Regions from separate parts of the Paenibacillus sp. Y859 genome, predicted to be linked through region 4. Evidence: predicted binding sites of a transcription regulator. Region 4 holds the regulator's gene; each other region holds the start of a gene.
What was found. Region 4 encodes Rex, which represses fermentation and respiration genes when NADH is low (regulators of the CRP and FNR family bind a similar motif). Its sites were predicted from a motif close to TTGTGAAATATTTCACAA; they were not measured.
Positions count from the first base shown of each region.

Region 1: AC1TO8_RS12490 (cytochrome ubiquinol oxidase subunit I) is a predicted target of Rex. The motif match lies at 1,248-1,265, and genes of this name have one in related genera.
Region 2: nirB (nitrite reductase large subunit NirB) is a predicted target of Rex. The motif match lies at 1,196-1,213, and genes of this name have one in related genera.
Region 3: AC1TO8_RS15445 (TorD/DmsD family molecular chaperone) is a predicted target of Rex. The motif match lies at 1,194-1,211, and genes of this name have one in related genera.

Region 1 is NZ_JBXCIZ010000004.1:317,080-319,294, reverse strand. It holds gene AC1TO8_RS12490 (cytochrome ubiquinol oxidase subunit I) at 1-1,147, opposite strand, end outside; gene AC1TO8_RS12485 (methyl-accepting chemotaxis protein) at 1,351-2,215, shown strand, end outside.
Region 2 is NZ_JBXCIZ010000002.1:413,664-415,878, reverse strand. It holds gene nirB (nitrite reductase large subunit NirB) at 1-1,131, opposite strand, end outside; gene ric (iron-sulfur cluster repair di-iron protein) at 1,353-2,072, opposite strand.
Region 3 is NZ_JBXCIZ010000007.1:52,119-54,333, forward strand. It holds gene AC1TO8_RS15440 (MFS transporter) at 1-743, opposite strand, end outside; gene AC1TO8_RS15445 (TorD/DmsD family molecular chaperone) at 1,334-2,017, shown strand.
Region 4 is NZ_JBXCIZ010000002.1:658,118-660,332, reverse strand. It holds gene AC1TO8_RS08195 (amidohydrolase) at 1-560, opposite strand, end outside; gene AC1TO8_RS08190 (redox-sensing transcriptional repressor Rex) at 529-1,203, opposite strand; gene dinG (ATP-dependent DNA helicase DinG) at 1,238-2,215, opposite strand, start outside.

The DNA of each region.
Region 1 (2,215 bases), on a different contig from region 4:
AACCTGCTGAGTTCGCGATAAAAGGTAATGAAATCGACCATATCATAATACGCATAAACCATTTGTTAGTCTGTTCTAGCTTCTTACGAGCTACCAAATAGACACCATACATACTTAGAAGTATGAGTACAGATCCACTTGCTACCATGATCCGGAAGCTCCAGAACGTCGTGCGTACAGGTGGAATATAGTCCCCCGGACCATATTTCTCTTCATACTCTGCTTGTAGCTGGTTCATCCCAACCACTTCACCAGAGAACTTACTATAAGACAAGAAGCTGAGTAAATATGGAATTTGTATAACCATACCATTCTCTTTCTTCTCCGGATCTATTGTCGCAAAGACCGTCCAAGGAGCCGGGTCAGAACTTGTATCCCATAGTCCTTCCGAAGCCGCCATCTTCATCGGTTGCGTCTCTACTAGGTATTGGGCTTGACTATGTCCTACAAGCGCGACACCAATCGATGAGACCATTCCTACGATAATAGCAATAATGAAAGACTTCTTGAAAAATTGAAAATCTTGACGTTTCAACATTTTATAGGCGCTGACACCTGTAACGAAGAAGGCCCCTGTCATGAATGCGGCTAGAATGGTATGTGGAATTTCCACTAATGCCTGTCCGTTCGTAATCAGAGCAAAGAAGTCATTCATCTCGGCTCGACCATTATTAATCTCAAATCCAACAGGTCTCTGCATAAAGGAATTCGCGATTAGAATCCAAACAGCGGACATCATAGTACCAAAAGATACTAACCAAATACACGCTAAGTGAAGCTTCTTAGACAAGCGGTCCCACCCAAAAATCCATATCCCAAGAAATGTGGACTCTAGGAAAAAAGCCAGTAATGCTTCGATTGCTAGCGGTGCTCCAAATACATCTCCTACAAATCTAGAATAATCCGACCAATTCATCCCAAACTGAAATTCTTGTAGTATTCCTGTTACGATACCTACAGCAAAGTTTATAAGAAACAAATGACCCCAGAATTTGGCCATCTTTTTGTACTCTTCTTTTCCTTCGATAACATACATTGTCTCCATAATGGCGATCAGTAATGCCAATCCTATGGACAATGGTACAAAAATAAAGTGAAACAGCGTTGTTGACGCAAATTGGATGCGTGCGAGCATGACCGGATCCATAATTATTATCCCTCTTCCCTTTTTATATCTTTATATTTTGTCAGACCCTCCTCCAAGAGCATGTGATATTTATCACACTTAAAGGAAAAAGTTATCCACATTGTGAAGTTTGTCACACAATATTAAAAATTGATCTGTTAATCTTATTTTATTTGCAATTTTATACTAACAACTTATACACATTAGATACTGGAGGCTACAACGTGAGATTAGCTACGAAGATTACATTAATGTTGATCGCCCTACTCTTTGCAGTAGGTGTATCGGTCAGCAGCTTTGCTTATAATATAACCTATCGCCAGATTGATGAAGCACTCGGAATCGAAACGGTTGGATGTGCAGACATCACTTCAGGGTTAGTTGATCCACAAGATATTATAGCACTCGTTCAAGGAGATACTACTTCACGTCACACAGTGGAGACTAACATTGATTGGATTATACATAAGAAGCCCTTGTTTAAAGAAGCTTTCGTCCTATCTTTGGATGGCACCATTCTAGCTGCTGATACCAGTCTGAAAAGCAGAGGATATCAAGCAGGCGACTCCTTCTACTTAGATCAAGATGCTCGTGAAATGATTATTAATATGAAGCATTCCAGCTATTCCAGCGTATACACATATGATGATATCCACCTAAAGACAGGATACGGGCCCATTTATAAAGACAATGACTCTACTCAAGAAATCATCGCTCTTCTCGCCATCAATGTTGACGCTTCGCTCATTCAACAACGCACGATTAACACGCTCTTATATCCTTTCATTGTAGGTGCTTCTTTATTTCTTGCCGCTGCACTAGTTATTTATCTGATCATTCAGAGAATGATCCGTCCAATAGCTCTTCTATCAGCGCATGTGCACCAAATTACTAAAGGTGATCTGACTGTGAAACCATTGATGTTTAAAAGCACAGATGAAATCGGACAGCTCTCCGCAGATTTCAATATGATGACTCGCAATCTACAAGAACTCATTCAAGAGGTCAACGATACTTCAATTCAAGTTGCAGCCTCTTCCCAACAATTATCTGCAAGCTCTAAGCAGACGGAAGAAGCCGGACGACAAA
Region 2 (2,215 bases), 240 kb from region 4:
TGCAGACTCTGTTACATCACCGAACAGCACAGCTCCGACAATGACATTGTCACGCAGAAGGATTTTCTTATAGGTTCTTTTCCACTCATCTTTAGTAGAAATCACGGTATGTTCAGGTCCTTCAACAAACTCACCTGCAGAGAACACATCGACACCAGATATTTTAAGCTTCGTCGCGACAATAGAACCTTCATAAGGAGATGTGGCAACTCCACATATATGCTTAGCCAATACATGTCCTTGTTCAAATAAAGGCGCTACGAGTCCGTAACACACTCCCCGATGTTCCGTACACTCACCGACGGAATACACATCTTCTAATGAAGTACGCATGTAGTCATCTACAACAATACCTCGTCCTACTTCCATATCACTAGCTATGGCAAGCGCTATGTTCGGTTTAATACCTACCGCCATCACAACAAGATCAGCATCCAAAATACTTCCATCACTGAAACGCAATCCACTTACTCGTTCTTCTCCAATTAGCTCTGAGGTTTGTTTGCCCATAGCAAATTTTATCCCTTGACGTTCCAATTCTGCCTGCAACATTGAAGAGGCACTACGATCTAATTGGCGCTCCATAATATCTTCCATTAAATGGACAACCGTTACATCCATCCCTAGATTCACTAGCCCTTTTGCCGCCTCTAGACCTAAAAGCCCGCCACCGATGACAGCGGCCTTCTTATACTTCTGAGCAGCATCCATCATTTGGTTACAGTCATTAATATCTCTGAAACCGATAACTCCATCTTTATCACTCCCAGGAATCGGTAATATAAAAGGATTCGATCCTGTCGCGATGATGATCTTATCATACGTCTCCGTCATACCATTGTCCGTAGTCACTAGCTTATTTGTCGGATCAATATGTGTCACCGTCGTTGTCGTGTGCAGTGTAATTTGATTATCTGAATACCAGTTCCAATCATTCAATACAATATCATCGACCGTCTTGCTACCTTCCAGTACGTAGGACAGCATGATTCGGTTATAGTTAGGATGTGGTTCACTACCAAATACCGTAATATCAAATGAATCACTAAGTTTTAATATTTGTTCAACTGTACTTATGCCTGCCATTCCATTCCCAATCACCAATAGTTTGTCTTTTTTCTTTTGTTGCATGTTTGGAAACCCTCCTTCTGTTCCTTACCTTATAATATAAGTTTAACATCTTAATAAATATAGATTGTGATTTGATTCACATATAATGTGAATATTATCACATATATGTTCACATTTTTAACTATATCCATCTGTTTTTAACGTCAATTTCATTGACATCAACAGAAACAGCGAAAAAGGATAGATTTGGATTCTCAATCTCTATCCTTTTTCACTATCCATTAAGCTTGAAAACGTGGAAATAAAATATTGTTCTCCAAATGCACATGTTCAAATGTCATACGCTCTAGCTCTGCTAGTCTTTCATACGTGATACGATATGTAGTACACGCGTGAGCTGGAGGTATGAAATCATTCGTGATTTCCCTGATCTCTTTTAAAATATCGCCAGCTTGGTCATGCTCATCTTCTAATTGCGCAATTGAATCTTGAAGTTCTTTACTTGTAGACTCTTCAAATTGTTGTTCTAGAGCAACCATTCGTGGGAAGAATCGTTCTTCTTCATCCGCTGTATGCTCAAGCAACTCATCTTTTAATCTTGTATACAGAACGTATAATTGTTCCAAATGTAGATCATGATTGCCATGAACTCGGTTAACTCTCGTAACATTCTTATATATTTCAGGAAGTTCTTCACGTAAGTAATCATGATGTTTTCTTACAATGTAATCAATCAATGATGGAGAGTCCATTTCTACGAAATTCTTCATACCATCCTTATCACCGTCTAGACCTGGGTGCTTAGCAACTAATTGATTTAACTCCTCTACTACTTGATCAATGTCCAGACCTCTTTCCTGAACGGCATCCATAAGTGGGCGCTTACCACCACAACAGAAGTCAATTTTATGAGCGCGGAAATAATCACTAGCCTTTGGAAACTTTATAACAATATCACTTACGATATGATCAGCGCTGAAAACAAGAGCTTCAACCGACATGATTCATTCCTCCTAGGTATCTTTTCAAGTCTTACCTATTCAGGCTATACCTAGGAGGACAGCAGGGTTGTGATTGTAATCACGAGGGAAATTAAAAAAAACCTCATTTCAATTAATGAATGAGGTTTCAAAGTCGATACTTC
Region 3 (2,215 bases), on a different contig from region 4:
AATCCAACAATTCGTTTAGATCCACCAATTTCCGTTATATATAATGACATAAATGTATTATTCATAGCATTCGGAACAGATACTAGAACACCCAAAAGGATAAAGAAAAGAAAGTATGGATTAGTCATGATCGCTGCAAATCCTTTAAGATTTAACTTTGGAGTGTAGGAAGAACGATGCAAGGGTGGAAGAAGCATTACCATCCCAATGGTCAAGATAAGAAGAGCAGTAAATAGGGTTGATACTCGTGATATCCCCGTCGAGTCAAGGATTTGTCCTGCTGCAATGGCGGTTACTGCCCAACCGATAGACCCCCATATGCGGAAACTACCAAATTTATGAGGTGTATCCTGAATATATCCTAGTATAAGACTGTTACTATGAGAGAAGAGAGGTGTCTGAAAGAAAAAGAATAAGGTCATTGTTAAATACACCATAGGATAGCTATCAGCTTGAAAAACAAACTGTATCAGCAACACGCTTCCACTCATCATAATGACGATAATACGTCTCATATTATGCAAGCGGTCACCCCAGCTTCTCCAAAAGGGATTAGCAAACAAAGAGACGAAGGGCCCGAGAGCCATTAGACTACCAATTTCAAATTTCGTCATGCCGACATCATGAAGATAAAGTTGGAAAAAGCTAGTAAAGAGCACCATGGAGCCATATAGGAAGAAATTGAAAAGTCTAAGTGACGTTAAGGAAGATTTGGTTTCTATGGGTTCATTCAATATGTACATTCCTTTCCATAGGAGGAATAGTTGAGCCCTATTATACTTGGCTTAACCAAAGATCATCCTAAATACGAATTGTTAATGGTTATTTATGGTGTTTAGATCAACCATTCCACTTTAACATGTGTTGAAAAGGGATTCAAACCAACAAATTTCCATATCAGCATAAATTCATCATTTAGTGCAAAAAAGGAGGGAAAGAAATAAAAAGGACTGGTAAGCGCTTACAAAATAAGTTATTATATATTTATAAGGTGACGATTCCCCCTAGTAATCGTATGCCGGAATTTCAATTGATATGATTTCCATCGCTGATGGAAGTCATTTTTTTTGCGAAATATAAAAAAGTATAAGTTTCACAGAATACGATATTCCTTATATATCCCTCGAGACGGGTCCATCTTTGAAAAAAGGTGACTTAGTTGGTTCTCCTAGTAAAAAGAAATGGTTATAATATCGTGAAGAATGTCACATGAGATATCTAACATTTGATGTATTATGAATATATAAGAAAGCGCTACCTTTAAAAGAACAAATATATGATGTTTATTGTATCGTCTCGACTCATTGCTAGGACATAAAGGGGGTTGAACTCTGTGTTACTAACCATGGAACTTGTTAAGGATACTGAGGAATGTGTACGCTGGAAGCAAGGTAGAGGCTGGGTATATCAATTGCTTATAGATTTCTTGGGGAGTCCGCCAAACTTGTCACTCGTTGCACAATGGAGACAGCATATAGTTACTAGGGAGGAAATTCTGTTAACAGAAGGCGGTCAACTGTTGAAGAGTTACTTATCCGATATTATGCCAGGTCAACTTGCTAAGGTTTGTGAATTGGAGAAGGCAGAGTACCAACGTTTATTTCACTGTATGCGTCCCATATTCCCATCGCTATGTGAAAGTGATTATGTGAGTAGGCTGAGTGAGAAGGATGTGGACTGTACTGCTGACGTTCGTGAGATTTACGTTCAGTCAGGTATTGCATTCAATAAATTGAACCATGAACAGGACGATAATATTTCGCTTGAGCTTGAGTACATGGCTATTCTTGCTGAACGAGCATCAGATGATCGACGAATCAGGACGGCACAACTAGAATTAATTGATGATCAGATTCAGTTCTTAGAGGAACATCTAGTGAAGTGGATTCCAACCTTCGGTGAAGATTTAATGTGTCTAGCACAAAGTCCGATGTATACCGCTATTGGAAGTATTCTGAAAGACTTTATACCGTATGATATGGCGATGTTGCATGTATGGAGAGAGGAACTTGCCTAGTAGAAGTTGCTTGAGAAGGCATCTTTGACCATTAAATATATGAAGATAGCTTTAAGCTGATTCCTCAAGCGTGAACAGGAGTCGGCTTTTTTGGTATATAGGAAAGTATAAGTTTCACTCGATACTATATTTCTTATATTTCCACTGCTATTCCTCTTTCCCATACTATAAGAAAAAGGACATACGCCCATTTCAGAA
Region 4 (2,215 bases):
GACATCATCGTCGTAATTCTACCCTCTGCTTGTCCGTGCCAATTTTTTGCAAAAGAGATCGCTTCCTGAAGCTTATGTTGTTGGACTTCCGCAGAACATAATCCAATAACACCTCTAGTTAGGACGCCGCGAATTCCAGATTCCTGAACTACTTTAGCTACCTGATCCATGTGATCATACATATCTAGAAAAGTCGTTGTACCACCCTTAAGCATTTCTAACACAGATAAGGAAGCTCCCCAGTAGACATCTTCAGGGGTGAATTTCTCTTCCATTGGCCACATTTTCTCCTGTAACCATACTTGTAGCGCAAGATCATCGCCATAGCCTCTAAGCAATGACATAGCAGCATGTCCATGTGTGTTGACAAGACCTGGTAAGAACAACAAATGGCTACCATCCACCTCTGGAATATCTTCATCAACTACCGGCTTGTCTTCACCAATATACGTGATCAAATCATCCTCTATGAGCATATACCCCTTCAATACAGGTTGTTCATTGTTCAGAACAGCGAACGTACCATTCTTAATGATCCACTTCTGAATTTTGTTGTTCATTTTCGTCTGAATCTCCCTTTCCATTAACCAAATAATAAGCAAGGCTAAGCATATCCGTAGTGAAATCAGCTGCATGAATACGAACATCCGCCGGGGCCTTTAATATCGTTGGAGCGAAATTCAATATAGCTCCAATTCCTGCTTCAATCAATTTATCGGCAACATCCTGAGCTTCTTGCTCAGGAACGGTAATGATTCCAATGCGAATATTATGCTTCTTAATTGTATCGAAAAGTTCATCCATAGGTTGAACTTCTATTGTATTAATACGCGTTCCAATCTTCGTTGGATATGCATCAAATACGGCGACAATCTTTAAATTCTCTTTCAAGTAAGCATTATAATTGGATAAAGCGTGGCCTAGATTACCGGCACCTACTAGAACAACATTGATCTGTTGATCCAAATTAAGAATATGTCGTATTTTTTCAATTAAATAAGCTACGTCATACCCAATGCCTTTTCTACCAAAATCGCCAAAATAAGCAAGATCCTTACGAATTTGCGCAGGATTCAAGTCTAGCTTTTGACCTAATTCCTGTGAAGAGACTGTAGCTACTTCCCGTCTTTGAAGTTCTGTCAGATAACGCAAATAAATAGGTAATCTGCGTACAACAGCTTCTGAAATTTTATCAGATTTCATATTTGCTCCTCCTAATGAATAGCTAATACATTGATCAAGGACGGTGTCCGTCTTGTAACCATTCCGAAATTCTTGGAACCATTTGATCCGTTGACATATGCTCCATCTTAGGACCAGGTAGTGAATATAGGAAGTACTTCCCATAATAAGATTCAATCACCCGTGTATCATATACAATAACGATTCCTCGGTCACTCGCCGTACGCACTAATCGTCCAAATCCTTGTTTGAAACGAATAACTGCTTGAGGTACTGAAAGCTTCATGAAAGGATTTTTCTTTTGTTGCTGTAAAAGTTCACTCTTCGCCTCTACAAGTGGATGATTAGGAGGCTGAAAAGGAAGTCGAACAATAGCTAAGCAAGTCAGTGCTTCTCCTGGAATATCTACCCCTTCCCAGAAGCTGTTTGTTCCTAGAAGTACCGAGGCACTACTATCCTGGAAACGGCGGATCAACTTACTTCGGCTTCCATTATCCACACCTTGTCCTAGTACCGCAATATCCGTAGAGGAGAGTGCTTTACTTAAAGGCTCATACACTTGCCGAAGCATACGGTATGAAGTGAATAATACTAACATTCGACCTTGTGTAACGATAGCTGTTTCAGCCAGTGATTTAACAAGTGTTTCGACGAAGAGCGCGTCGCCTATACTTCCCTTCACACTTGGGAAATCACGCGGGATAATCAGCAATGCCTGATCACGATAGCGAAAAGGAGACGGCAATTGCACAGTTACCAGTCGATCTTGATCCGAAGCTTCCTGAAGCCCCAAGTTTTCAGTCATATACTGAAAGGATTTGTCGATTGACAACGTAGCTGAAGTTAGAATAATACTTTTCTTTTTATCAAAGAATACTTCCTTTAGCTGCTGACTTACATCTACAGGAACCGCATACATCTGTAGGGATTTACTCCGATAGTGACCGTTAGCCTCCATCCAGTATACATTTCCTGCATCGTTAAGTGATACAAAGAAATGTAAGCCTTCACGCTGGGAAGCTAAATCTTTCAC